Azoarcus sp. KH32C: one gene and its partner. The protein of the gene in region 2 interacts with the protein of the main gene of each other region in a pairwise test. Links are inferred from orthologs where the notes say so. Each region holds a gene or a part of one and is shown on either strand. Other genes may lie near its edges.

Region 1 (14,687 bases), 3.0 Mb from region 2 along the record:
TCGAATCCTTTATGCATCAGGTCGAAAACATCCTCGATCTGCTGCGAAACGACGCGATCCCCGTCACCGGGGAACTGGCCACGCTGCTGCTCTCGTGTTGCGACCATCTGGGCGTACTGCTCGACACCCTCGCTGCCGGCAACCCCGAGCTCGAGGAATCGGTGAGCGCCCGCGGAGCGGCGCTGACCCATGCGCTGACTGCCCACCTCGCCCCGGATACCGCGTCGTCCGGAGGCGGTGTCCCGGTGGAACAACAACCGGAAGTGCTGACGAGCGGCGGCGGCGTGGTCACCACCGACGGTTGGCACCTCTCGGTACGATTCGCCCCGTACGTGCTGAAGAACGGCATGGATCCGCTGTCATATCTGCGTTACCTGGCGACACTCGGCGAGATCCTGTCGATCGAGACGATCAGCGACGCGATACCGGCCGCGGCGGCGATGGATCCAGAAAGCTGCTACCTGGGCTTCGAAATCCGCCTGCAGACACGCGCTTCGAAGGCAGAGATCGAGCGCGTCTTCGAATTCGTCCGCGACGATTGCCAACTGCGCATCCTGCCGCCGCAGTCCAAGATTCAGGACTACATCGCCCTCATCAACGAGCTGCCCGAGGACTCGATGCGCCTCGGCGAAATGCTGGTGCGCTGCGGGGCACTGACCCAGGCCGAACTTGACGCGGGCCTGGATCTCCAGAAGACGCAACCCGAGGGCGTCGAGGCCGACGAGCCCGAGGCCCACCAGCTACTACCGATCGGTGAAGTTCTCGTGGAACAGCACGTTGTGCACCGCGAGGTTGTCGAAGCTGCTGCCTCGAAACAGGCAACCGTCAGCGAAAAGAAGGCGATGGAGGCGCGCATGGTGCGCGTCCAGGCCGACAAGCTCGACCAGTTGATCGACCTCGTCGGCGAACTGGTGATCGCCGGGGCCAGCGCCAACCTGCTCGCCCAGAAGAGCGCAAGGGCCGACCTGATGGAAAGCACATCGGTGCTGTCCCGACTCGTCGAGAACATTCGCGACGCGGCATTGCAGCTGCGCATGGTGCAGATCGGGGAGACCTTCAACCGTTTCAACCGTGTGGTGCGCGACGCATCGCGCGAGATGGACAAGGACATCGAGCTCGTCATCACCGGCGCCGAAACCGAGCTCGACAAGTCCGTGGTCGAGAAGCTCGGCGATCCGCTGATGCATCTCGTCCGCAATGCGCTCGACCACGGCATCGAACCGGCTGCGGTTCGTCGCGCGCAAGGAAAGCCGGAGAAGGGCCGCGTCGGCCTCAACGCATATCACGACTCCGGCTCAGTCGTCATCGAAGTCACGGATGACGGCGGCGGACTGCCGCGCGAGAAGATCCGGTGCAAGGCAATCGAGAAAGGGTTGATCGACGAGGCCGCGGCCCTGAGCGACGACGAGATCATGAACCTGATCTTCGAGGCCGGCTTCTCGACCGCCGACAAGATCACCAATATTTCCGGCCGCGGAGTTGGCATGGACGTCGTACGCCGCAACATCCAGGCCCTGCGCGGAACGGTCGAGGTACACACCGTCGAAGGCCAGGGCTCGACCTTCGTCATCCGCCTGCCGCTGACGCTGGCCATCATCGACGGCTTCCTCACCGCCGTCGGCAAGGCCGCGTACGTCGTGCCGCTCGACTCCGTCGTCGAATGCATCGAGCTCACCGATCCGCCGCCGCAGCGCGATTACCTGTATTTGCGTGGCGAGGTCCTGCCCTTCGTACGCCTGCGCGAAATGTTCGACGTCCCCGGACCACCGCCGCTCCGACAGAACGTCGTCATCGTCCAGTACGCCGGCCACAAGGCAGGGCTCGTCGTCGACATGCTGCTCGGCGAGTTCCAGACCGTGATCAAGCCGCTGGGGGTGTTGTTCCAGCATCTGCGCGGCATCGGCGGCACGACGATCCTGGGCTCGGGCGATGTCGCGCTGATCCTCGATGTGCCCGCACTGGTCGGCCTCGTTACCGGTCAGGAAGAAAGACTCCTTGCAAGCTCACAACGTCGCGAGCTCGCAACCGCTCACTAATTCGAATAACACAAAGACAACTTTCGCTCAGTCATCAGGAGTCACCCAAAATGTTCAAGAACCTGCGTATCGGCGCACGCCTCGGCATCGGCTTCGGCTTCGTCATCACCTTGCTGGTGATCATTTCGGCGCTCGCCTACCTACGGGTCGGCCAGATCAACAGCGAAATCGAAAACATGGTCAACGACAAGTTTCCGAAAACCGTCTGGGCCAACAACATCGTCGAGCAAGTAAACCTTACCGCCCGCAGCACGCGAAACATGTTGCTGCTTAACAAGGCCGAAGAGATCCAGAAGGAGCAGGAGCGCCTCGCCGAAGCCAGCAAAGTTATCAGCGAGAACATCGACAAACTCGAAAAGAAGATCACGTCCGAGGCCGGCAAGAAGCTGCTGGCGGCGATGACCGAAGCCCGCAAACCGTATCGTGCAGATCTCGCGAAGCTGCAGGAACTGATCGCCGGCGGCAAGCGCCAGGACGCAATCGACCTGCTGATGGGCAGCATGCGCAAGAACCAACTCGAGTACCTTGCCTCGATCTCCAAGCTGACCGACTTCCAGGAAGATCTGATGACCGAAGCCGGCAAGGACGCCGACCACGTTGCCAACCAGACGCAGACGCTGGTGCTGATACTGGCGCTGGCCGCCATCGTGCTCGCCGCCGGTTTCGCCTGGTGGGTCACAGTAAGCATCACGGCCCCGGTCAACCAAGCCGTGGCCGCCGCCAATGCACTGGCCAACGGCGACCTGACGGTGAAGATCGACGTCCAGTCGTCCGACGAAGTCGGCAAGCTGATGGGCGCGATGCGGGCGATGGTGACGAAGCTCGCGCAGATCATCGGCGAAGTGCGCAACGCAGCCGACAACCTGTCGAACGCGTCGGCTCAGGTTTCGGCGACCGCACAATCGCTGTCGCAATCCTCGTCCGAGCAGGCCGCCTCGGTCGAGGAAACCACGTCAAGCATGGAGCAGATGACGGCCTCGATCGCACAGAACACCGAGAACGCCAAGGTCACCGACGGAATCGCGTCGAAGGCGTCCACGGAAGCCGACGAGGGTGGCCAGGCAGTAGGCCAGACGGTCGAGGCGATGAAGTCCATCGCGGAAAAGATCGGCATCATCGACGACATCGCCTATCAGACCAATCTGCTCGCGCTCAATGCCGCCATCGAAGCAGCCCGCGCGGGCGAGCACGGCAAGGGCTTTGCCGTCGTCGCCGCCGAAGTGCGCAAGCTTGCCGAACGCAGTCAGGTTGCCGCACAGGAAATCGGCGACGTGGCGAAGAACTCCGTCAAACTCGCGGAACGCGCCGGGTCCCTGCTCACCGAAATGGTGCCGTCGATCCAGAAGACTTCCGACCTCGTGCAAGAAATCGCTGCCGCAAGCCGCGAACAATCGTCCGGCGTCAGCCAGATCAACGGGGCGATGGGACAACTGAACCAGACCACGCAGCAAAATGCCTCCGCGTCCGAAGAACTTGCCGCGACCGCCGAGGAAATGGGCGGTCAGGCCGAGCAGTTGCAGCAGCTGATGCGCTTCTTCCATCTCGAGGGACCGGCACAACCTGGCACCCAACGGCCGGTGGTCAGTGTGCCGGTTCGCCGTCCGGCCGGAGTGGCGCCCGTGCGGCCCGCGTTCGCCGCCGCCGCGGCCGACAGCGATTTCGAACGTTTCTAAGGGAGACGGACGGTGAACACGATCGTTCAAGCGAGTACCGTCACCGACAAGTCGCGCCAGCTCGTCACCGCCGCGACACCGGAGAACGCGCAATACCTGACCTTCCTGCTTGGCGGCGAGATGTTCGCGGTCGGCATCCTGCACGTGAAGGAGATCATCGAGTTCGGGAACCTCACCGAAATCCCGATGATGCCGACCTTCATCCGAGGCGTGATCAATCTGCGCGGGGCGGTGGTACCGGTCATCGACCTTACGGCACGCTTTGCGGGCCAGCCCAGCCAGCCGGGCAAACGCACCTGCATCGTCATTGTCGAGGTGCAGGACGGCGACCTGAGCCACGACGTCGGCATCATGGTCGACGCCGTGTCGGAGGTCCTGGAAATCCCGGCCGACGAGATCGAACCGCCCCCATCCTTCGGCGCGCGGATCCGGGCCGATTTCATTCAGGGCATGGGCAAGGTTGCCGGCCGGTTCGTCATCCTGCTCAACATCGACCGGGTGCTGTCGGTCGATGAAATTGCCACGCTGGCAACTGTTGCGAGTACCGGCGACGGACTCGCGCACCGCCCGGGAAGTTGAGATTTCGGCTCCTATATGCACTCGTTCGCCACGGAGCATGATCATGCATGATCCACGCGAACTCGAGCGCATTGCGCACACGATCGGTCCTGGCGCCTGGGCTGTCGAGTCGGGCTGCCCGATTGCAACGCTGCTGGGCTCTTGCGTAGCCGTATGCCTTTGGGACCCAGCGCTTCACCTCGGCGGCATGAATCATTTCATGCTGCCATATCGTGGACGACAGCATACCCGGCCAGACATCGACACCCTGCTTTGCGGCGACTTCGCAATGGAGGCACTCCTCAATGGCATGATCGCATGTGGAGCACGGCGCACCCGCCTGCAGGCCAAGGCCTTCGGCGGCGGCGCCGTCGTTCCCGGCCTAACACATTCACGTATCGGCCAGCAAAACGTCGAATTCGCGTGCCAGTGGCTGGGACGTGAACATATTCCGCTTGTGGCATCAGATTTTCTTGGACACTGGTCCCGCAAAGTTATTCTTGATCCCAGCACCGGCGATGCCTACTGCAAGCGCGGTGAGGAAATCTCAAGCAGACTGATCAGCGCCGAAGAACGCTACGAAAAGGCACTGGCAAAGCCGCGCAAGACCGACATCGAACTTTTCTGAACGGCCCCAATGGACGCCAAGATCACAGACCAGGAGTTTGCACTCTTCCAGCGACTCATCTACAGGCTCGCCGGCATCAATCTCACGGACGCGAAGAAGGTGCTCCTCGTCGGCCGCCTGAGCAAACGCCTCAACCATTACGGATTCTCCACCTTCTCCGAGTACTACCGCCTGCTGTCGTCGCGGCAGCCCCCCGAGGAGGTCCAGACCTTTGTCGACCTGCTGACGACGAACGAAACCTACTTCTTCCGCGAACCGCAGCATTTCGACTACCTGCGCAGCCAGATCATCCCGGCGCGGCGCACCGCGAATACATTCCGCATCTGGAGTGGTGCCTGCTCGAGCGGCGAAGAACCCTACTCGATGGCGATGGTGCTTGCAGATGCCATGCCGGACGGCAATTGGGAAGTCTTTGCGTCCGACATCTCCCAGACCGTCCTTGCCCGCGCGCAGGCGGGGCTCTACCCGCTGGAACGTACCAACGGTATTCCCAAGGAATTCTTGCAGAAGTATTGTCTCAAGGGTGTACGATCCCAGAACGGGAAGCTGCTCGTTGCCCCCGACCTGAGAAAACGCGTACGCTTTGCGCAGGTGAATCTGACAATGCCAATCGAGGGGATTGGCGACTTCGATGTCATCTTCCTGCGCAACGTAATGATCTATTTCGACACCGAAACCAAGCGCAAGGTCGTCAACAACATGATTCCGAACCTGAAGAACGGAGGCTATTTCATCGTCGGGCATTCGGAATCGCTCAATGGCGTGACCGACCGGCTCAGGGCCGTCCGCCCGACGGTCTATCAGAATCCCGTCTGATTCACGCAACATGAGCCCGTCCGCCCGCCCGCCTGCTGCGATTCAGGTCATGGTCATTGACCAGTCCGCCGTCGTGCGTCAGGGACTTGCCGAAATGATCGCGCGCGCGGGCGATGTGGAGTTGATCGCCACCGCATCGTCGCCCCAGTTCGCGATGGACAAACTACGACGGCGCTGGCCCGACGTCATCATCCTCGACATCGATACGCCACGCGCCGACGGCCTGGGTTTCCTGCGCAGGCTCATGTCGGAGCGTCCAACGCCAATCATCGTTTATTCGTCCCTGGTCGAACATGACCATCCGGCCGCCATGCAAGCGCTGGACGCAGGCGCGCTTTCCATCATGGCCAAACCGCGATCCGGTCTGAAGGATTTCATCATCAAGGCGGCCGATGACATCATTGCCGAAATTCGTGCTGCTGCCCGCGCCAATCCGCGCCTGTTGAAGCCCGCCCTTGCATCCCTCGAGCCGAAGTTCAGCGCTGACGCCGTCATCCCCGCGCAGACGGCTGCCGTGCCATCACGAACCACCGACAAGATCATTGCGCTCGGCACTTCGACCGGCGGCACGCAAGCACTGGAAGCGGTGCTGACACGCTTACCTGCCAACATCGCCGGCATCGTCATCGTCCAACACATGCCGGAGCGATTCACCGCGATGTTTGCTGAACGCCTGGACGAGCTTTGCATGGTCAGCGTCCGTGAAGCGCGCCACAACGACCGCGTCGTGCCTGGACAGGCCCTGATCGCACCCGGCGGGCGTCACATGATGCTCAAGCGCTGCGGAACCCAATACCATGTGGACATCCTCGACGGCCCGCCCGTGAATCGCCACAAACCGTCGGTCGATGTGTTGTTCCGGTCGGTCGCCCAGTCTGCCGGCCCCAATGCGCTCGGAGTCATCATGACGGGCATGGGCGACGACGGCGCCCGGGGTCTGTCGGAGATGCGACGCGCCGGCGCTGCAACCATCGCGCAGGACGAAGCCTCGTCGGTGGTATTCGGCATGCCGAAGGAGGCGATTCGTCTCGGGGCCGCCGAATCCGTGCTGCCCCTTGACTGCATTCCCTCCGCCTTGGTCGGTTTCAGTAGCGACGGCACGCACTGAAGACGCAACATGGATATCAACGACGACCACCTTCCGCTCACCGCCGGGCAACAGTCCAGGGCGGATGGCGATGACCGCTCCGCATTGTGCCCATCGGACGCAATGCCCCCGACAGGCACGAACGAGGCATACGAGGCCGGGCAAGCGAATTTTCTGGTAAGCCGGATGAGGAGAATGCCGACACGCATCCGAAGCTTTCGTCAAGCCAGGCAATCCGCACGCTCATCATGGCTGCTTACCGGCATCATCCTCATCGAGCTGATCATCGCCATCGTCGTCGGAGGGATACTGATCGACGAATGCGCCCAGGTCGAAGAGCGCGCGGTGCAGGCGACCCGTAACGATGCCCTGGCTCTCGAAAGAGAGCTTGCTGCGATCGTTCGCTCCTGCGACATTATGCTGGGCACCGTGATCGACGAATATCACCGCCAACTCGCGAGCGGCGGGGTCGACGCGGTGCGCCTCAACCAGTTCATCGCCGTACAGGCGGCCCGTCTTCCCGAAGCCGAAGGCGTGAGAGTGACCGACTCTGCGGGTACGATCCGATACGGCAGCGACGTTCCGGCTGGCGCACGCATCAATCTCTCGGACCGTACGCAGTTCCGCAGCCTGGCGGCGCAGGAGCAGGACGGCCTCGTCATTTCGCGTCCCCAGCGTACGCGCATCGACCAGCGATGGCAGGTGATGCTGGCGCGCGGGGCGAAGAATCCCGATGGAAGCTTCGCCGGCATGGCCTTCGTTTCGGTCCCCGTCGAGAATCTGACCCAGACCCTCGCGCAGATCGCCGTCCCGGAGGGCGGAGCTATCACATTGCGCGGCGCGGACCTCGGCATCATCGCCCGCTACCCCGATCCGGACAACGGAGACGACGTCGTTGGCCAATCGATGGTGGCGAAACCCTTCACCAACCTGCTCAAGACCGGCGCCGATGCCGGAACCTTCCGCGCGTCCACACCGCTCGATCGTATCGAAAGGCTGACCTCGTTCAGGAAAGTCGCCGGCTATCCCCTCTACCTGACGGTCGGCCGGGCGGAAGAGGAGTATCTGCGGAGTTGGAGGACGTGGGCCACCGTCACCGCGGGGGCGATTGCGCTGTTCGCCGCGATGACGACGGGTCTTGCCCTCGTCGCACATCGCACCCGCCGACGCCTCGCGCACGCCAGTCAAGAAATCCGGCGCCTGGCCCACACCGATTTCGTCAGCGAATTGATGAACCGGCGTGCGCTCCTGGAAACCGCCGAACTCGAACTGGCGCGCGCGCGGCGATACGGAAAGCCACTGTCGCTGCTCGTCTTGGACATCGACCACTTCAAGTCCATCAACGACACGCTTGGGCACTATGCAGGGGACAAGGCGCTGCACCAGTTCGCCGCCCGGGTCCGCCACGCCCTGCGGGAAGTCGACCTGCTCGGCCGCTGGAGCGGGGGCGAATTCGTCGCTGTACTGCCTGAAACCGACGTGACCCACGCTCGCGAGGTGGCCGAACGTGTCCGGCACACGGTGGCCGCCACCGAACTCGCACTCGATGGCACGCCACCGCTGAAGCTGACCGTCTCGATCGGGATCGCGACCCTCGCAGCCCCCGACGAGGCCTTCGAGACGATCATCGCGCGCGCCGACACAGCATTGCGGGAAGCCAAGAACGCTGGCCGCAACCGCGTCTGCGGCTGACCGCGCCAAGCAAAGGCGAGCTTGCCCGGCGCTGCCAGTGAAGCATCAACTCCGGTAGTCGGCGTTGATCTTCACGTAGTCGTACGAGAAATCGCAGGTCCAGATCGTCGCGCGCTCCTGCCCGCGGCCCAGATCGACGCGAACGGTGATTTCTGCGGCCTTCATGACCCGCGCGCCGGCTTCCTCGCGATAACTCGCGGCGCGCCCGCCGTTTTCGGCCACGAGCACCTCCTCGTCGGCAGTTCCCAGCCACACACGCAAGCGGCCCACGTCGAGGTCGTCGATGCCTGCATAGCCGATCGCGGCCAGGATGCGTCCGAGGTTCGGATCCGACGCGAAGAAGGCGGTCTTGACCAGCGGCGAATGCCCAATCGCGTACCCGACCTTGCGGCACTCCTCCCGCGACGCGCCCCCTTCGATCGCGATGGTCATGAATTTGGTCGCGCCTTCGCCATCCCGCACGATCGCCTGCGCAAGCCGGATCGACACGTCGACGACGGCCTCGCGCAAGGCGCGATACTCGGCACTGATCGGATCCACGATCTCGGCATTGCCGGCCCGGCCCGTGGCGATCACGATGAAAGAATCGTTGGTCGACGTGTCGCCGTCCACGGTGATGCTGTTGAACGAAAGATCGGCCGCTTCGCGTGTCACGGCATCCAGCAGGACTTGCGAGACCGCGGCGTCGCAGGCCACGAAGCCGAGCATCGTCGCCATGTTCGGCTTGATCATGCCCGCGCCCTTGCTGATTCCGGTCAGCGTGACGGTCTTGCCGCCGATCTCGACGGTGCGCGACACGGCCTTCGCAACCGTATCGGTCGTCATGATGCCGTGCGCCGCCTCGAACCAACCGTCCTCGCGGAGATTCGCCTTCGCACCGGGCAGACCCGCAATGATGCGTTCCACAGGCAGCGGCTCGAGAATGACCCCGGTCGAGAATGGCAGGACCTGGTTCGAGCGAATGCCCATCGCGCCGGCAACCGCTTCGCAGGTCGCATTGGCTTTCGCGAGCCCCTCTTCCCCGGTGCCGGCATTCGCGACGCCGGTGTTGATCACCAGCGCGCGGATGTCGCCGGCCGGCAGATGCTTCTTGCACACCTGCACCGGCGCGGCGCAAAAACGGTTCTGAGTGAACACGCCCGACACGCGGCTCCCCTCCGCCACTTCGATCAGCGTCAGGTCGCGCCGATTGAGTTTTCGGATAGCCGCTTCGGTGACACCGAGACGCACGCCGGGAACGGCCTTGAGCTCGGAGGGCTGCGGCGTGGAGAGGTTAACGGGCATGGCATTTCTCCATCAGGGGTTAAAGGGCGACATTCGCCGCTCAGTGTGAGGTGATTGTTCCAGAACGCAAATCGGGGCTGGGTGGTCCGAAGCGCGCGCCTACTGCCCCGGACGCTTCGTGGCGACTGCGGCGACCGCCAGCGACACCTGCTGGACGAAGAGCTGCATCGCCTCGAAGGCTTCGTCGTCGATCGCAGACGCGGGATTCAGCCGATCGGCGTAGAACAGGCCGATCGCGCGCCCCTGCACCACGATCGGAGCAACGCACGCGAGCGTGGTGTTCGTGACGAGCTGCAACCGATCCAGTTTCATCCCGGGCGGATTATTGCCGGGAGCGAAGCGCATCGGGCGCGGACTGCGAAAGAACTCGTTCACCAGGTCGCCCGGAGTTGCGTCGAGGGAAAAGATGAAACGCTGCTTCAGGCCCTCCGCCCCCTTGCCCAATGCCACCTTCCCGATCAGCTGCTGGCGATTCTGCGACAGCAGCGCGAACAGGACCCGGTCGAAGCCGACGCCGCGGTAGATCCCTTCGAGGACGAGTTGCAGGATTTCGTTGAGGCCAGCCCGCGCCGCGATACGCCCGGAAATTTCGCGCAGAATCTTGAGCTGGAGCTGCGGGTCGGGTTCAAGCAGGCTCTGCGCCGGGTCTTCCGCTTCCTCCTCCTCGAGCGGAATGCCTTCGGGGGATGCCTGCGGAATCTGTCGGCCAGCCTCAGGAGCGCCGAAATAAGCGGCAATGCGCTTGGCCTCGGCGCTGTTGGCTGCGAGTTCCTCGCGCATCGTTTCCGGCGTGGTCCCGACGAAGGTTGCGAGCTCGCCGATCAGGCGCCGCGTGCCGGGCGAATCCCAGCCGCCTTCCGCCTCGGTCGCCAGGCGCTCGCCATACAAGATGGCCTGCTCTGTCGGCCCGATCCGACTCTTCCCTTCGAGGACCGACTGGAGCAAAGGCCCGAGCTTCCACTCCTTCACGAGGCTTTGCGACAACTGGCGCAAACGAAAGCCCAGCACATTCAGCTGCGCCTCTTCCGCCGTATGGGCGCCTGCCCGCATCGCCGCATCGAGACGCTGCGCCGCCTTGCCGCCGAAGCACCAGAAGGCCATCTCGCCGACACGCGACAACAGCGCCGCAATGAACACTTCCTCGCTGCGTGGGTCGCGCCGCATCGCAGCCAGCGAGCGCGCCTGAACTGCCGAGTGAAAGCCGCGCGCCATCTCGTTCAGCAGCCGATCGCGCATGCCGCCGGCGAGCAGCGCGTCGATGACCCGGATCGCAACCGCGATCTCGGCTACGGCGTTGAACCCGAGCACTACGATTGCGCGGCTGATCGTGCTGACCGGTTGGTGGGTCGGGTTGTACAGCGGGCTGTTCGCAAGCTTCAGGACGCGCGCGGTCATTGCGACGTCCTGCAGGATCGCCTGTGCGAGGCGGCCGGTGGTCGATTTTTCGTCGTCAGTGACCGAATGGATGAGTTCGATGGTCACCCCGAGAGCAGGCATCTCCTGGTCCCGGATATGAGCCACCCACTCGCCCAGCGCGCGCGGCTCGCGTGCCGGGCCCGGGGTCTCCGGGACCCCGAGCTCGAGTTCGGGAAAGAGGGCGGGCGACGCCGGGCGACGCCCCTGCGGCTCAGACGGACCAGCCATGATGCGGACGTACCCGTCCCGGCTCGCCCGCGACTGGCTGCCGCAGGCTCACCCATTCATTGCCGATACCTGCCCGTCCCATCCCCATCAATTCAGTTTACCGTGGCAATGCTTGTACTTCTTCCCCGACCCGCAGGGGCAGGGATCGTTGCGGCCCACCTTCGGCCCGGCCTGTACGCTCACGCCGACATCGGCAGCCACCGCCGCGGCAGCTCCCAGCGCTTCGTCGTAGTCAGCGTGGTGGTACTGCACGTTGTCCAGCGCCGGCTCTTCCATCGTATCGAGCTGGGACTCGGCGCGCACCTGGACCGTCATCAGGAGCTTGGAAACGTCGCCCCTCACGGTATCGAGCAGGCCCTCGAACAGTTCGAACGATTCGCGCTTGTATTCCTGCTTGGGGTTTTTCTGCGCATAACCGCGCAGGTGAATGCCCTGGCGCAGGTGGTCGAGCGCAGCCAGATGCTCCCGCCAATGCGTATCCAGGCTCTGCAGCATCACGTCGCGCTCGAACTTGTGCCAGGCATCCAGATCGACCTGAGCCACCTTCGCCGCGTACATCTCGTCGGCGGTCGCGACGATGCGCTGCAGGATACTTTCGTCGTCGAGACTCGGTTCGGCCTTCAGCCACTCGCCGACCGGCACGCGCAGCTGGTATTCCGACGCCAGCGCGAGCTCCAGGCCCGGGATGTCCCACTGGTCCTCGACGCTGTCGGCCGGCACGTAGATGCGGAACGCGTCCTGCAGCACGCCGTGGCGCATGGCCTGGATCGTTTCGGAGATGTCCTCGCTCTCCAGCAGCTCGTTGCGTTGCTGGTAGATCACCTTGCGCTGGTCGTTGGCGACGTCGTCGTATTCGAGCAGCTGCTTGCGGATGTCGAAGTTGCGCTGCTCGACCTTGCGCTGCGCGGACTCGAGCGACCGCGTGACCATGCCGTGCTCGATCGCCTCGCCTTCCGGCATCTTCAGCCGCACCATGATGGCGTTCAGGCGCTCGCCGGCGAAGATCTTCATGAGCGGATCTTCCAGCGACAGGTAGAAGCGCGAGCTCCCGGGGTCGCCCTGGCGGCCGGCGCGGCCGCGCAGCTGGTTGTCGATACGCCGCGACTCGTGGCGCTCGGTGCCGACGATATGCAGGCCGCCTGCCGCGAGCACCTTCTCGTGCAACCCTTTCCATTCCGTGCGCATCGCGGAGATGCGAGCCTCCTTCGTCGCCCCGTCGAGCTCGGCGTTGTCGCGGATCGCTGCGATCTGCTTCTCGATGCTGCCGCCGAGCACGATGTCGGTACCGCGACCGGCCATGTTGGTCGCGATCGTGATCACGCCCGGGCGTCCTGCCTGCGCGACGACTTCAGCTTCACGATCGTGCTGCTTGGCGTTGAGCAGCTGGTGCGGCAGCTTCGCCTGCTGAAGCATTGCCGACAGGAACTCGTTGATCTCGATCGAGGTGGTGCCGACCAGCACCGGCTGGCCGCGCTCGACGCAAGCGCGGATGTCGGCGATCACGGCATCCCACTTTTCCTTCGCCGTGCGATAGACCTTGTCGTTCTCGTCCCTGCGCTGCATCGGACGGTTGGTCGGGATGACGACGGTTTCCAGACCGTAGATCTGGTGGAACTCGTAGGCTTCGGTATCGGCGGTACCCGTCATGCCGGAGAGCTTGCCGTACATGCGGAAGTAATTCTGGAAGGTGATCGAGGCGAGCGTCTGGTTCTCGGCCTGGATGCGCACGCCTTCCTTCGCTTCGACCGCCTGGTGCAGACCGTCGGACCAGCGGCGGCCGGCCATCAGACGGCCGGTGAATTCGTCGACGATGACGACTTCGTTATCCTGCACGACGTAGTGCTGATCCTTGAAGAACAGCGCATGCGCGCGCAGCGCCGCGTAGAGGTGATGGACCAGCAGGATGTTGCCCGGATCGTACAGGCTCGTTCCTTCGGCGAGCAGGCCCATGCGGGTCAGGATCTGCTCGGAGTTCTCATGCCCCTGCTCGGTCAGCAACACCTGACGCGCCTTGAGATCGACCGTGTAGTCGCCGGGCTTGGTGACGTTGTCGCCCTCGCCTTCCTGCAGCGTCAGCATCGGCGCAACCTGGTTCAGCTTCAGGTAGAGCTCGGTGTGATCTTCAGCCTGGCCGGAGATGATCAGCGGGGTACGCGCCTCGTCGATGAGGATCGAGTCCACTTCGTCGACGATGGCGTAGTTGAGCGCGCGCTGAACCCGTTCGCTGGTCGAATAGACCATGTTGTCGCGCAGGTAGTCGAAACCGAACTCGTTGTTCGTACCGTAGGTGATGTCGGCAGCGTAAGCAGCCTGCTTCTCGTCATGCTGCATGCGCGAGAGGTTGCAGCCGGTGGTCAGGCCCAGGAAGCCGTAGATGCGCCCCATCCATTCCGCGTCGCGGCTGGCCAGGTAGTCGTTGACCGTCACGACGTGGACGCCCTTGCCGGCGAGCGCGTTCAGGTAGGCCGGCAGGGTGGCGACCAGGGTCTTGCCCTCGCCGGTCCGCATTTCCGCGATCTTGCCGTTGTGCAGGACCATGCCGCCGATGAGCTGGACGTCGAAATGGCGCATGCCATGCACGCGCTTTCCGGCCTCCCGCACGACCGCGAAGGCCTCCGGCAGAAGGCTGTCGAGGGACTCGCCGTTCGCGACGCGCTGCTTGAACTCGGCGGTCTTGCCCCGCAGGGCCTCGTCCGACAGGGCTGAAATTTCCGGCTCGAGCGCGTTGATCGCCCGGACGGTCTGGGAATACTGACGGACAAGGCGGTCGTTGCGACTACCGAAGATTTTCTTGAGCAGGCCGGAAATCATGAGAAATTTTTGGGTTCGATTCGGCAAAGCGGGAAGTTTAGCATGCCGAGGGCAAGCCCCTGAGTGCCGTGCAGGCAAGGGAGAATTGCAGGCTCACCGTAACTGCGGAGATGGCGCGCTTGCTCTGCCTGCCGCCACCCCCTACCATCGCTTACCGACCCCCGATTTGTCCCCATGACCCAGCTCATCAACCGCTACCTCGGCAGTGGCGACTCACTCGCGCGATTGCAGGACCACGCCGCACGCCTGATGCGCCTTCAGAACGTGCTCGCACAGCACCTGCCGCCGGCGCTCGCGGCGGCTTGCTCGGTCGCGAACCTCAAGAGTGGCACGCTGGTGCTGCTCGCCGACGGAGGGGCCGTGGCGGCCCGCCTCAAGCAGATGGCCCCGACGCTGACCGCGCAATTCGCCGCCACCGGCGTACCCGTAACGGCCATCCAGGTGAAAGTGAAGGTCAA
Region 2 (14,217 bases):
CGAGGATCTCGTGCAGCCGCTTGCCGTGCGCCAGTGCGAGGCCGACGCGGCGGTTGCGCGACAGGTCGCCCGTGCACGTGAGGATCAGGTCGCCCATGCCCGCAAGCCCCATCAGGGTCTCGGCACGGCCCCCGAGTGCGGCCGCAAGGCGCGCGATTTCCGCGAGTCCTCGGGTGATGAGCGCCGCGCGGGCGTTGAGGCCGAAGCCCATGCCGTCGGATACGCCGGCAGCGATCGCGAGGACGTTCTTGATGGCGCCGCCGATTTCCGCCCCGACGACGTCGCCGTTGGCGTAGATGCGCAGACGCGGCTGATGCAGCGCCTGGACCCAGGCGGTGGCGAAGTCGAGCTCCCGCGCTGCCAGCGTGACAGCAGTCGGCATGCCGCGCGCGACTTCCGCGGCGAAGCTCGGTCCGGTCAGCACGCCACAACGGCTGTCGTCACCGAGTTCGTCGGCGACGATTTCGTGCGGTAGCATCCCCGTTCCGGCCTCAAGCCCCTTGCAGGCCCAGATCAAGGGAGTATCCGGCTGGACGCGGCGCAGCTCCGCGACCGTGCTCCGCAAGCCCGCCAGCGGCGTGACGACGAGGTGCAGGTCGGCGCCGCGCGCCGTCGCCTCAAAATCGCTGGTGACGGCCAGGGAATGCGGCAGCGGTACGTCGGGCAGGTAACGGTCGTTGCTGCGGCGCTCGGTCAGGCTGGTGATATGCCCGGCGTCGCGTCCCCATAGCGTGACCTGATGGCGCGGGCTGAAGGCGATGGCCAGCGCTGTCCCCCAGGCTCCGGCACCGAAGACCGCAATGCGCTTCGGGTTCAAAGCCCCCATACCTCGGTGATACGGATGAACCCGGCCGCCCCGTCCTTGTGACGAACCGGCAGCCAGCCATCGGCGGGATTGCCGGTCACGTCAAGCACGACGTCCTTCGCCGCCTCGAAGGCGACCGGCGCGTCGAGGGCGGCGCGCTGGCGCACCGTCCCCTTCTGGCTCGTGACCATGACGGTGCGCTTGTCGGACAGCGCGCGGCGTTCGATCCAGTTGATCGATCCGCCGGCGTCGCGCACCTTGACCCATTTGTCGAGGCTGACGATCACCTCGACCGGGGTGCCGGCCGCGATGATGAATAAACGCTTGCCCTTGTCCGACGGAGCATCGAACAGCACCGACGGTTCGGCAACCGAGCGGTAGTCGATGGCGAAAGCCGCGGTGGCGGGCACGAGGAGGACCGCCGCCGCGGCCAGGGCGCGAACGCTCTTCCGCATGATCTTATTGGATCGGCAGTTCGCCCGCTTCACGTGCCGGGGCTTGCTGCTGCGCCTGGTAGAGGGCCTCGAAGTTGACCGGAGCGAGCACCACGGGCTGGAAGCCGGCACGGGTGACGGCGTCCGAGATCGCTTCGCGGGCATAGGGGAACAGGATGTTCGGGCAACCGATCATCGTGACCGGTTCGAGGTCGCTTTCCGGGATGTTGCGGATCTGGAAGATGCCGGCCTGGGCCACTTCGACCAGGAACACGGTGCGGTCTTCGGCGAGCTTGGCCGAAACCGTGACCGTCAAGGTCACTTCGTAGACGCCGTCGTCGACGCCAGCGGCTTCGCTGCGCAACTGGACGTTGATCTGGGGATTCTCGCGTTCGAGGAAGATGCGCGGCGCATTGGGGACTTCCAGCGACAGATCCTTGACGTAGATCTTTTCGATCGAGAAGACGGGTTGTGCTGCCTGGGTGTTATCGGACATGTTGTGGCCTGGTGATGTGGTGAGGGTTCGAAGGTGGATCGGGGGGGGCGTCAGGACGATTGCAGCAATTCGTCGAGCCGGCCCTGGTGGTCGAGCTCGTAGAGATCGTCGCAGCCGCCGACGTGGGTCTCGCCGATGAAGATCTGCGGAACGGTGCGGCGACCGGTGATGCTCATCATTTCGTCACGACGTGCCGGATCCAGATCCACGCGGATCTTCTCGATCTCGGCGACGCCCTTGCGGCGCAGCAGCTGTTCGGCGCGCACGCAGTACGGGCAAACAGCGGTCGCGTACATGCGGACCTTGGCAGTCATGCTTATTTCCTCTTGCGGCTGACTGGCTGGCCGGCCTTTTCCCATTCCATCAGGCCGCCGCGCAGATTGAAGACCTTCTCGAAGCCGGCTTTGCGCAGCGTGCCTGCGGCTGCCGCCGAGCGCGTGCCGGTCGCGCAGCACAGGATGATGGGTTGATTCCTGAATTTTTCGAGTTCGCCGCTGCGGCGTTCGAACTCGCCAGCCGGAAGGTGGCGAGAATTGGCAATGTGACCCTTGGCATACTCCGCCTGTTCGCGCACATCAACCACGATCGCGTCTTCGCGGTTGATCAGCAGGGTGGCCTCGACCGGGGAAAGCTGTGACTTGTCGGCACTGTTGCGGGCGACGTCGAAGAGCAGCCAGCCGCCGCTAGCGACCGCGAGTGCAGCCCAATACCAGTTCTGCTGCAAAAATTCCAATTGAATGCTCCGTTGATGTTGCGGTGTTGAGTCCGGGTTCAGGTCTTGCTCGCCGGCACGCCGCAGAAGACCTCGCGCATCAGCACGATCAGCTGCAGCGTCCGCTGGTCGCAGACGCGGTAGAAAACCCGGTTTGCATCCTTGCGAGTTTGCAGTACGCCCTTGTCGCGAAGGATCGCCAGGTGTTGCGAGATGTTGCTCTGGGAGGTCCCGACGGCTTCGACGATATCCTGTACGCACACTTCGCTGTCGCCGAGAACGCACAGGATCTTCAGGCGCAAGGGGTGTGCGATGGCCTTCAATGCGCGTGCCGCGGTCTCGATGTGTTCGTGCTTGTCGATGAGATCGATGATGGCGTTGTTATCCACGGCGGGCGGGAAGTGCGGATCAAGTGAGTAGTATAAAATACCGCGGCGCGTTAAAGCGTGCCTTCGGCGCCTTTGTGCGTCGGGGCCGGGATGGTCTGCCCCCATCCCAATCCATGCTTCCTCCCTTGAGCACTCATGCACAGAATCGTTCTGCGTTGTTCCGGCGACTCCCCCTGGAGCCGGGAAAGACTGTTTTCCGGTCCGGCCGCTCTGGATCTCCATCAAATGGGGGGCGGGCGAGGGAAGATCAAGGCTCGAGTGCTGCCCAGGCGATGAAGATTCGTTTCCGCTTTTACAAGGGCTTGCACGCCCTCGCGGCTGCCGTCCTGTTGTCGGGTGCAGTCGCCCACGGTGCCGAAAGCGGCGACGTCGAGCAGAAGCGTTCCGACCTCGAGGAGGTTCGCCGCCGTATCCGTGATCTTCAAAAGGAAATCGCCGATACCGAGGAATCCCGCTCCAGTGCGGCCGGCGAGCTCGCGGAGGCGGAGCGCGCGGTGTCGCGCATGCAACGCGACCTGCAGCAGCTCGGCGACGAGCGGGCCGCGGCGGAAAAGGCGCTCGCGCAGCTCGAAGCCGACCGGTTGGTGGTCGAGCAGCGCGTCAACGGTCGGCAGAAGGAGCTCGCGGAGTGGCTGCGGCGCCACTATGTGCGCGGCGGAGCCGGGAGCGTGGCGCCTTTCCTGTCGACCGGCGATCCGAATCAGCTCGCCCGTGATGCCTACTATCTCGAACAGCTCGGCAAGGCACATCTCGAACTGATCGACACGCTGCGTGCCGATCTGCGTTCGAAGGCCCAGCTCGGGGAGACGATTGCCGCGCGTCGCGACCGCCTTGCGACGCTGGAGACGGAGCAGCGTGCCCGCCGCGACGAACTCGAGGCCGTCAAGGAGAAGCGGCGTCGCGCGGTCGCCGGGCTGGCAGACCAGTTGCGCAGCCAGCGTACCGAAGTGCAGGGATTGCGCCAGGATCAGGAGCGGCTTGGTCAGCTCGTCGCGGTGCTGGCGAAGCGTGCGGCGGAGCGCGAGGCCGCACGCGTGGCCGCTGCTGCTGCGGCGGCGAGGGCCGCGCGTGCCGAAGCGGCACGGCTGGAGGCGGCAAAGGCTGAGGCTGCTCGAGTCGAGGCGGCCAGGGCGGAAGCGGCGAGGCGTGCTGCGTTGCGGGCGAGCCGCACGGAAGTGGCGAAGGTCGAGCCTCCGAAAGCCGAGCCCGTCAGGTCCGAAGCCCCGAAGGTGGAGGCGGCGAAGCCCGAAACGGCGAAAGTCGAGTCCGCGCGGACCGATGCCGCATCCCGCCGCGAGGAGGTGCGTGCGACGGCGCCGCGTGAAGCGGTCGTCGGCGAGGTTCGGCAGGCCGCCGGTCCGACCCCTTCGGGCGTCAGTTTTGCCCAGTTGCGCGGGCGCATGAAGTTTCCTGCGCGTGGAGAACTCGTGGGGCGATTTGGTGCTCCAAGAGCGGAAGGAGGAACGGCGTGGCGCGGAGTGTTCATTCGCGCGGCGGCGGGCGCCGAGGTGCGCGCGGTTGCCTCGGGGGAAGTGGTCTTCTCCGATTGGCTGCGCGGTTATGGCAATCTCATCATTCTCGATCACGGCGGCGACTATCTGACGATCTACGGCAATAATGACGCCTTGTTGAAAGTGGTAGGCGACAACATTGCCGGGGGCGAGACGATCGCGCGCGTCGGCGCCAGCGGAAGCGACGGGCAATCGGGTTTATACTTTGAAGTCCGTTACCGGGGGCAGCCGCTCGATCCTCTGAAGTGGGTGCAGCTCAACTGAACTTTCCGGCGCGGGCCGGGCGAAATTTCCTCGATGGAGTGCTCATGCGCAACAAGCTTCAAAAGGTAGGGTTGATCATGACCGGCGTGTTCGCCGGTGTCCTGATCAGCCTCAATTTCTCCGCCAACGCGGACCGCGTGTCGCAGGCGCAGTTGCCGGTGGAGGAATTGCGCGCGTTCGCCGATGTCTTCAATGCGATCAAGCAGGGATATGTCGAGCCGGTCGAGGACAAGAGCCTGATCAACCATGCCATCAGCGGCATGCTGAGCGGCCTCGACCCGCATTCGGCTTATCTCGATGCCGAGGCCTACAAGGAATTGCAGGTCGGCACGCACGGCGAGTTCGGCGGGCTGGGCATCGAAGTCGGCATGGAAGACGGCTTCGTCAAGGTGATCTCGCCGATCGAGGACACCCCGGCCTTTCGCGCGGGCGTCAAGGCGGGCGACCTGATCGTCAAGCTCGACGAGACGCCGGTCAAGGGCATGAATCTCAATGACGCCGTCAAGCGCATGCGCGGCAAGCCCAAGACCGACATCACGCTGACGATCGCGCGCAAGGGCGAGCAGAAGCCGATCATCGTGAAGCTCACGCGCGAGGTGATCAAGGTCCAGAGCGTCAAGTCCAAGGTCATCGAGCCGGGCTATGGTTACCTCCGCGTGGCCCAGTTCCAGGAGAACACGGCGCAGGCGGTCGTCGAGCAGCTCGGCAAGCTGTCGAAGGGCGGTGACCTGAAGGCGTTGGTGCTGGATCTGCGCAATGACCCGGGCGGCCTGCTGCACGGTGCGGTGGGCGTCGCGGCGGCCTTCCTGCCTCCGAGCACCCTCGTCGTATCGACCGACGGGCGGACCGAGGATGCCAAGCGTGAATACCGCGCTTCGGCCGAAGACTACCTCCGCGGGACGCGTGAGGACTTCCTGAAGAACCTGCCGGCCGACGCACGCAAGGTGCCGATGGTGGTGCTGGTCAATGGCGGCAGCGCATCGGCATCGGAAATCGTCGCCGGCGCGCTCCAGGATCATCATCGTGCCGTCGTGATGGGTACGCAGACCTTCGGCAAGGGCTCGGTGCAGACGATCCTGCCGCTCAACAACAGCACGGCGATCAAGCTGACGACGGCGCGCTACTACACGCCGAGCGGCCGTTCGATCCAGGCCAAGGGCATCGAACCCGATATCGTCGTCGAAGAAACCGCCAACGGTTCCTCGCGTCGCTTGCGTGAAGCCGATCTCGACGGCCATCTGGGCAACGACAAGGATCCCGAAGCCGGCAAGGCGAAGGGCGGGGCGGATGCTTCCAAGCAGCAGCCGACCGATGACGAGGCCTCGTCGCCGCACCGGTTCGAATTTGCGGGCAAGGACGATTACCAACTCGGCCAGGCCCTCAACCTTCTCAAGGGACTGCAGATCGTCCAGAATAAAAAATAATGAGGTGACAAGGGGAGGTCGTGATGCGGCGCGAAACAGCATACAGGCTGGCCGGCAGACATCATGACCACCCCGTCGCCGCAGCCGGGTTGCGCAAGGAACGCGAGATTCGCTTCGCGCCCCGGCCGCCCGGGCAGCTCGAGCGGGCGATCGTGTCGCTCGGCATCCTGAGGGAGTTGCAGGTCGAGCGCACATCAAGGCCTCACGTCCTGCGCGTTTCATATTCCATACTCGACTATTCGCTCGAGACGCTGGAGAACGCGCTTTCCGACGCCGGCTTCCACCTCGAGAATACGCTGTACGCCAAGCTGGTGCGTGCAGTCGTGTACTTCTGCGAGGAAACGCAGCGCCATAATCTCGAATCGCCGGAGCGCCTGATCAAGAAGTCGAACGAGGTCTATATCCAGGCGTACGACCATCACCTGCACGGCGATCACGACGACACCCCACCCGAAATCCGCGATTACAAGTGAAGCCTATCCCCTGATGAATGACGATCAATTGCTGCGCTACAGCCGCCACATCCTCCTCCCGGAAATCGGCGTGGAGGGGCAGGAAGCCATTCTTGCGGGGCGGGTGCTGATCGTCGGAGCGGGCGGGTTAGGCTCTCCCGCGGCGATGTACTTGGCTGCGGCCGGTGTGGGCACACTCGTGCTGTGTGACGGCGATACGGTGGATCTGACGAACCTGCAGCGCCAGATCCTGCACAGCGCCGAAGGCGTCGGTCGGCCGAAGGTCGAGTCCGGGCGGGATACGCTGCTACGGCTCAATCCGCAGACGCGCGTGGAGACGCTCGCGCAGCGTCTCGAAGCCGAGGCGCTGGAGGCGCAAGTGGCCGCCGCCGACGTCGTGCTCGATTGCTCGGACAATTTCGCGACCCGCCATGCGATCAATCGCGCTTGCGTCCGCTTCCGCAAACCACTGGTTTCCGGTGCGGCGATCCGTTTCGACGGTCAGGTCTCGGTATTCGACCTGCGTCAGGCGGACAGTCCCTGTTATCACTGCCTGTTCCCCGAGGGGCTGGACGTCGAGGAGATCCGCTGCGCCGTCATGGGCGTCTTCGCGCCGCTGACCGGCATCATCGGCGCCACCCAGGCTGCCGAAGCGTTGAAGTTGCTGGTGGGATGCGGAACGACCCTGGATGGGCGTCTGTTGCTGCTCGACGGTCTGGCGATGGAATGGCGCAGTGTGACGCTCGGGCGCGATCCGGGCTGCGCCGTGTGCGGCACTCGCGACAACTGACAACTGAGCTGAACTGAGTCGGAATCGTCAGGTTCGGCGCGGGCGCGCGACGAGTCGCAGGTCTTCGCCGATGCGACGCAAGTCGCGGATGTCGAGCCGGACGGCCTGGTCGAGGCGGGTCAGTTCGGTGAGATTGAACAGGCCTTGTGCGGTATCGCCAACCAGCATCGGCGCGAGATAGAGCAGCAGTTCGTCGACGCAGCCTTCGCGCAGCAGCGAGCCATTGAGCCTGAAACCGGCCTCGGCGTGGACCTCGTTGAAGCCCCTGCGGCCAAGTTCCGACATCAGGGCCGGCAAATCGACCTTGCCCTGCGGGTTCGGCAGCATCACGACCTCGACGCCCCGCGCAGCCAGCTCGGCGATCTTCGCCTTGTCGCCGGTGGCGGCGGCGATCAGCGTCGTGCCGCCTTGCAGGATCTTTGCCGACAGCGGGACTTCGAGCCGCGCGTCGACGAGCACCCGCGCGGGCTGGCGCTCACAGGGGATCGCGCGGACCGTGAGTTGCGGATCGTCTTCGCGCACCGTGCCGATGCCCGTCAGGATCGCGCAGGCGCGTGCGCGCCAGCGATGGCCGTCGCGGCGGGCAGCCTCGCCGGTGATCCATTGGCTGACGCCATTGTTCAGCGCCGTCTTGCCGTCTAGCGTGCCGGCGGCCTTGAGCCGCAGCCACGGCCGACCGCGCGTCATGCGGGACACGAAGCCGATATTGAGCTCGCGGGCGTCGTCGGCCATCAGGCCCGCCGTCGCGGGAATGCCCGCCGCGCGCAGGCGCTCGAGGCCTCCACCGGCGACCAGTGGATTCGGGTCTTCCATCGCCGCCACGACCGAGGCGACGCCCGCGGCGATGAGGGCGTCCGCGCAGGGCGGCGTGCGGCCGTGATGGGCACAGGGTTCGAGCGTGACGTAGGCGGTCGCGCCGCGTGCGGCCTCGCCTGCCATGCGCAGGGCCTCGATCTCGGCGTGCGCTTCGCCGGCGCGCCGGTGCCAGCCTTCGCCGACGACTTGGCCGTCGCGCATCAATACGCAGCCGACACGTGGATTGGGGCTGGTGGTGTCGAGGCCGAGCGCTGCGAGTTCGAGGGCGCGCGCCATGGCGCGGTGATCAGTTGCCGAAAAGGTCATTCTCGGAATTCGGAGTGGAGTCGGTCCCGCGGCGCTTCGGCCGCGATTTCACTTCGCGGATGACTTCGGAGAATTCGTCGACATCGGCGAAGTTGCGATAGACCGACGCAAAGCGGATGTAGGCGACCTTGTCGAGCCGCTTGAGTTCGCGCATCACGAGTTCGCCGATTTTTTCGCTGGGCACTTCGGTCTCGCCCATCGACAGCAGCTTTGCCTCGATGCGGTCGATCGAGGCTTCGAGCGCGTCGAGCGACACGGGGCGCTTGCGCAGGGCGAGCTTCATGCTGCTCGAGAGCTTCGCATGATCGAATTCGGTGCGGATGCCGTTGCGCTTGATGATGTGCGGCATCTTCAGGTCGATGCGCTCGTAGGTCGTGAAGCGCTTGTCGCACTTCGCGCAGCGGCGGCGGCGGCGGACGACTTCGCCGTCCTCGTTCTCACGGGTGTCGGTGACCTGGGTGTTCGGGTCGCCGCAGAAGGGGCATTTCATGGTCGCGAGGCCCTGTCGAACTCACGCGGAAAGAAAGCGGGGCGTGCCGCTCTTGGTCGGCACGCCCCGGTCTTCAGCCATCGAAATGTGGCTGGCTGTCACTTACTTGCCGTAGACGGGGTGACGCGCGCACAGCTCGGCAACTTTGCCACGAACGCGTTCGAGAACCGCTGCGTCGTCAGGCGCGTCGAGCACGTCGGCGATCAGGTGTGCGATCTGCTCGGCTTCGATCTCGGTGAAGCCGCGGGTGGTCATCGCCGGCGAGCCGATGCGGATGCCGGAGGTGACGAAGGGCTTTTCCGGGTCCTTCGGGATCGAGTTCTTGTTGACGGTGATGTGGGCAGCGCCGAGCACGGCTTCAGCGGCCTTGCCGGTGATGTTCTTCGAACGCAGGTCGACAAGGAACACGTGGCTTTCGGTGCGGCCGGAGATGATGCGCAGGCCGCGCTCTTCGCCAAGCACGCGCGCCATGACGCGGGCGTTGGCGATGACCTGTTCCTGGTAGTTGCGGAACTGCGGCGTTGCGGCTTCCTTGAACGCCACGGCCTTGCCGGCGATGACGTGCATCAGCGGGCCGCCTTGCAGGCCCGGGAAGATCGCCGAGTTGATGGCCTTCTCGTGCTCGGCCTTCATCAGGATGATGCCGCCGCGGGGGCCGCGCAGCGTCTTGTGCGTGGTCGAGGTGACGACGTCGGCATGCGGCACGGGGTTCGGGTAGTAGCCCGCGGCGATCAGGCCGGCGTAGTGGGCCATGTCGACCCAGAAAATCGCGCCGATTTCCTTCGCGATCTTCGCGAAGCGTTCGAAGTCGATGCGCAGCGAGTAAGCGGAAGCGCCGGCGATGATGATGCGCGGCTTGTGCTCGCGCGCGAGGCGCTCCATCTGCTCGTAGTCGATCTCTTCCTTGTCGTTCAGGCCGTAGGCGACGACGTTGAACCACTTGCCGGACATGTTGAGCGGCATGCCGTGGGTCAGGTGACCGCCTTCGGCGAGGCTCATGCCCATGATCGTGTCGCCGGGCTTGGCGAAGGCCATCAGCACGGCCTGGTTGGCCTGCGAGCCGGAGTTCGGCTGCACATTCGCGGCGTCGGCACCGAAGAGTTTCTTCAGGCGGTCGATGGCGATCTGCTCGACGACGTCGACATGCTCGCAGCCGCCGTAGTAGCGCTTGCCGGGATAGCCTTCGGCGTACTTGTTGGTGAGCTGCGAACCCTGCGCTTCCATCACGGCGTGGGAAACGTAGTTTTCCGACGCGATCAGTTCGATGTGATCTTCCTGACGGCGATTTTCAGCTTGAATGGCGGCCGAAACTTCGGGATCGACCTTGGCGAGGGTGTCTTGCGCAGAGAACATGAAAACAGTCTCGATGGGGTGGGTTCAAAGGCGAATATTAACATGCACCGCCAGTCGGCATGCCAATCCGCCGTCGGTCAGGCGTTCGGAAGCTCGTCGCGGGTGGCTTCGAGGTGGCGTTGGTCGGCCCAGCTGATGAGCTGCCAGTGCGATCCGTCGTACTCGATCCAGTTGAGCGCGGCATTCGGGATCGTGAAGTCGCGCGGGGTGTCGAGCGGCTTGCCGGATGCCAGGCGGTGCACGATGTCGAGCACGCCGCCATGGGTGACGATCAGCGCCTGCTCGCCGCGATGCCTGGCGGCTACCTGGGCGAGGACGTCGGCGATGCGTTGTGCGAAGCCGGCGAGGCTTTCGCCGCCGCCGGGAAAGGTGAATTCCGGGTCACGCTGCTTGAAGCGGCGGTAGTCCTCGGGGAAACGGGCTTCGGCTTCGGCGTAAGTGAGCCCCTGGAAGTGGCCGTAATGACGTTCGCGCAGGTGGGGCTGGTATTCGATCCTGCTCTTGCGTTGACGGGCGATCGCCGCGGCGGTCTGCTTGGCGCGTTGCAGGTCGCTGCAATACACCGCCGCGAAGTGCTCCGTCGCGAGGCTGGCGGCGGTCGCAAGCGCCTGCGCTTCGCCGGTCGGGTTCAGGGGGATGTCGAGGTGGCCTTGCAGGCGTTGTTCGGTGTTCCAGGCGGTTTCCCCGTGTCGGACGAGGCAAAGGCGAGTCTTCATGACGTGCTGTTCCGGCAGAATGATCATGCGCTATTGTTGTGCGTGCATTGCGGCCGTAGAGGGCCGCTGGCAATGCTCCGGTGGAGGGGCTCTCCTAGCGTTTCCCCTGATTTACGCCGGCAGGGTGTCAGGGATAATTTCACGCTAAGAAAATGCGTCCTGAGCCAGCAGGGGCGCAGACATCAATTCTAGACTGCAAGGGAGGAGACGGGTGTCATCATTAATCAAGCTGTCGAATCTGATCGACGCGCTGAACGAGCGGATCGGCCGGAGCGCGATCTGGCTGGTTCTGATCGCGGTCCTGATCAGTGCCATCAATGCGGTCGTTCGCAAGGCGTTCAACGTCAGTTCGAACGCATTCCTTGAAATCCAGTGGTATCTGTTTTCCGGTGTTTTCCTGCTCGGCGCGGCTTACACCTTGCGACACAACGAGCACGTGCGCATCGACGTGCTCTCGGGGCGGTTTTCGAAGCGCACGCAGCACAAGATCGAGATTTTCGGCACGCTGTTCTTCCTGCTGCCGTTGTGCGGGATGATGGTCTGGCTGTCGGTGCCGTGGTTCATGCGTTCATTCGCCTCGGGCGAGGTGTCGGCCAACGCCGGTGGCCTGACCTTGTGGCCCGCCAAGCTGCTCGTGCCGGTCGGCTTTATCCTGCTGGGCCTGCAAGGGCTTTCCGAGTTGATCAAGCGCATCGCCGTCCTCCAGGGCCTGATCCCGGATCCGACCGAGCGGCATGACTTGCCGACTGCAGAGGAAAATCTGATCGAAGAGCTCCGCAAGGCGCAGGAGGCGAAGAATAATGCTTGAATTTTTCGCCCATAACATGGCGCCGATCATCTTCGGCGCCATGGTCATCTTCCTGTTGCTCGGCTATCCGGTGGCCTTTGCGCTGGCGGCCAACGGCATTGTCTTCGGTCTGGTCGGCATCGAACTGGGTTTGCTCCAGTCGGAATTGTTCCGTGCAATGCCGGAACGGATCTTCGGGGTGATGAGCAATGACACCTTGCTTGCGATCCCGTTCTTCACCTTCATGGGATTGATACTTGAGCGATCCGGTATGGCCGAGGATCTGCTCGAAACGATCGGACAGCTTTTCGGCCCGATTCGCGGTGGTCTCGCCTTCGCGGTGATCTTCGTCGGCGCACTGCTGGCGGCGACCACCGGCGTCGTTGCGGCGTCGGTGATCTCGATGGGCCTGATCTCGCTGCCCATCATGTTGCGCTACGGCTACGACCGGCGTCTGGCGTCGGGTGTGATCGCGGCTTCGGGGACGCTGGCGCAGATCATCCCGCCGTCGCTGGTGCTGATCATCATGGCCGACCAGCTTGGGCGCTCCGTCGGTGACATGTACAAGGGGGCGTTCATTCCGGGTTTCGTGTTGACCGGGCTGTATGTCGGCTTCGTGATCCTCGTCACCATCTTCCGCCCGACGCGGGCGCCAGCGCTGCCGCCTGAGGCACGTATCTTTCGCGAGCCGAATGGCAAGGGCGGTGGCGCGTCCTTGCTGGTGCTTACGATTCTGTCGGTGATTGCGGCAGTGGCGTTTGCTCGGACCCGTCCGGACGACACGCCGACCGACGAGTTGATCGTGGTGTGCATGCTGGTGGGCATTGGCGTGGCCTTCGTCGCCGCCGTGGCCAACAAGGTGCTCAAACTCGGCCTGCTGTCACGGCTTGCGGAGCGCGTCACGTTCGTGCTGATCCCGCCGCTCGCGTTGATCTTCCTGGTGTTGGGCACGATCTTCCTCGGCATCGCGACGCCGACCGAAGGCGGTGCGATGGGGGCGACCGGCGCGCTGATCATGGCGGTCTCGCGGGGCAAGTTGTCGCGGAATCTGATGGAACAGGCGATGAACTCGACGTTGAAGCTGACGTCCTTCGTCGTGTTCATCCTAGTCGGTGCACGGGTATTCAGCCTGACCTTCTATGGCGTCGATGGCCATCGCTGGGTCGAGGAGCTGTTGCTGAATCTGCCGGGTGGGCAGGTGGGTTTTCTGATCGTGGTGAACATCATGATCTTCTTCCTCGCCTTCTTCCTCGACTTCTTCGAGCTGTCCTTCATCGTCGTGCCGCTGCTCGGGCCGGTCGCGGAAAAGCTCGGGATCGATCTGATCTGGTTCGGCGTGCTGCTGGGCGTGAACATGCAGACGTCCTTCATGCACCCGCCGTTCGGCTTTGCGCTGTTCTACCTGCGCAGTGTTGCGCCGGCACGGGAGTTCCTGGACAAGGTCACGGGCAAACTGACGGCGCCGATCACGACGATGCAGATCTACTGGGGGGCCGTGCCTTTCGTGCTGATCCAGGTCATCATGGTGGCGCTGGTGATCCTGTTCCCGAAGCTGGTCACGATGGGCCTTGGCGAGGAGGTGAAGGTTAACGTCGAGGACATCCAGATCGAGGTGCCCGCGGATTCGTCCATGCCCGAGGAGCCGGTGATCATCGACGGCGGCGAAGGTGCGAAGGGAGGTGAGGCGCCGCCTGCTGGCGAGGATGACGCCACGAAGGCGCTCGAGAAGGCGTTAAAGGAGCAGCAGAAGTAGGCTGCATCTGGTTCGACGCGACAAGAAGCCCGCACTGGTCGCGGGCTTTTTTTCGGCTCCTGTCCCCCGGAAGCCTGGAAGGTTCTGAGCCATAAAAAAATCCCTGCGTGCCTTGTGGGCGACGCAGGGATTGTCAGGGGCCGCGAAGGCTTACTTCTTCGCCGTGGCGGCGCGTGCGGCCTGCATGAAGTTGTCGAAGCGGTTTTCGGCCACTGCGAACCACTGCAGCTGGTCGTCCCGGAATTTCTTGAACGCGTCGTAAATCTTCTTGAACTTCGGGTTCTTCGCCGCGGTTTCCTCGTAGAGTTCGTTGGCGGCCTTGTAGCAGGCGGCCATGACGTCGTTCGGGAAGGGGCGCAGCTGGGTGCCGGAGCCGACGAGTTGCTTCAGCGCGGTCGGGTTCTTCGCGTCGTAACGTGCCTGCATCTCGGTGTGGGCGAAGGCGCAGGCATCCTCGAGGATGGTCTGATATTCCTTCGGCAGGCTGGCCCACTGCTTGTCGTTCACATAGACGCTCAGTTGCGGACCGCCTTCCCACCAGCCCGGGTAGTAGTAGTACTTGGCGACCTTGTTGAAGCCGAGCTTCTGGTCGTCGTACGGGCCGACCCATTCGGCGGCGTCGATGGTGCCCTTTTCGAGCGCGGGGTAGATGTCGCCGCCGGGAATCTGCTGCGGCACGACGCCGACTTTGGCGAGCACCTGGCCGGCAAAGCCGCCGA

What was found.
Region 1: the proteins of secB (region 2) and secA interact in binary tests that used the Escherichia coli proteins (3 or more experiments, as listed by UniProt). The link is inferred for Azoarcus sp. KH32C from one-to-one orthologs.

What each region holds. Positions count from the first base shown.
Region 1 is NC_020516.1:4,114,412-4,129,098, forward strand. The notes cover bases 11,306-14,612. They hold secA (preprotein translocase subunit SecA), read right to left. Parts: upstream 14,230-14,612; coding sequence 11,506-14,229; downstream 11,306-11,505. Other genes in these bases: AZKH_RS18415 (HDOD domain-containing protein), read right to left, coding at 11,306-11,418; AZKH_RS18425 (DUF721 domain-containing protein), read left to right, coding at 14,404-14,612. In the rest of the region: AZKH_RS18375 (chemotaxis protein CheA), read left to right, coding at 1-2,036; AZKH_RS18380 (methyl-accepting chemotaxis protein), read left to right, coding at 2,087-3,709; AZKH_RS18385 (chemotaxis protein CheW), read left to right, coding at 3,722-4,288; AZKH_RS18390 (chemotaxis protein CheD), read left to right, coding at 4,332-4,895; AZKH_RS18395 (protein-glutamate O-methyltransferase CheR), read left to right, coding at 4,905-5,711; AZKH_RS18400 (chemotaxis response regulator protein-glutamate methylesterase), read left to right, coding at 5,722-6,819; AZKH_RS18405 (sensor domain-containing diguanylate cyclase), read left to right, coding at 6,994-8,490; bifunctional glutamate N-acetyltransferase/amino-acid acetyltransferase ArgJ, read right to left, coding at 8,536-9,774; more of AZKH_RS18415, read right to left, coding at 9,874-11,305; more of AZKH_RS18425, read left to right, coding at 14,613-14,687. UniProt on the Escherichia coli protein: Required for protein export, interacts with the SecYEG preprotein conducting channel.
Region 2 is NC_020516.1:1,090,539-1,104,755, forward strand. Bases 1-2,837 are described here. They hold secB (protein-export chaperone SecB), read right to left. Parts: upstream 1,736-2,837; coding sequence 1,265-1,735; downstream 1-1,264. Other genes in these bases: AZKH_RS04930 (NAD(P)H-dependent glycerol-3-phosphate dehydrogenase), read right to left, coding at 1-826; AZKH_RS04935 (SH3 domain-containing protein), read right to left, coding at 814-1,260; grxC (glutaredoxin 3), read right to left, coding at 1,786-2,049; AZKH_RS04950 (rhodanese-like domain-containing protein), read right to left, coding at 2,052-2,468; AZKH_RS04955 (helix-turn-helix transcriptional regulator), read right to left, coding at 2,507-2,836. In the rest of the region: AZKH_RS04960 (murein hydrolase activator EnvC), read left to right, coding at 3,109-4,611; AZKH_RS04965 (S41 family peptidase), read left to right, coding at 4,656-6,035; AZKH_RS04970 (hypothetical protein), read left to right, coding at 6,059-6,508; AZKH_RS04975 (molybdopterin-synthase adenylyltransferase MoeB), read left to right, coding at 6,522-7,277; bifunctional diaminohydroxyphosphoribosylaminopyrimidine deaminase/5-amino-6-(5-phosphoribosylamino)uracil reductase RibD, read right to left, coding at 7,305-8,399; transcriptional regulator NrdR, read right to left, coding at 8,380-8,889; glyA (serine hydroxymethyltransferase), read right to left, coding at 8,992-10,242; AZKH_RS04995 (histidine phosphatase family protein), read right to left, coding at 10,320-10,958; AZKH_RS05000 (TRAP transporter small permease subunit), read left to right, coding at 11,170-11,766; AZKH_RS05005 (TRAP transporter large permease subunit), read left to right, coding at 11,759-13,498; AZKH_RS05010 (TRAP transporter substrate-binding protein), read right to left, coding at 13,649-14,217. UniProt on the Escherichia coli protein: One of the proteins required for the normal export of some preproteins out of the cell cytoplasm. It is a molecular chaperone that binds to a subset of precursor proteins, maintaining them in a translocation-competent state.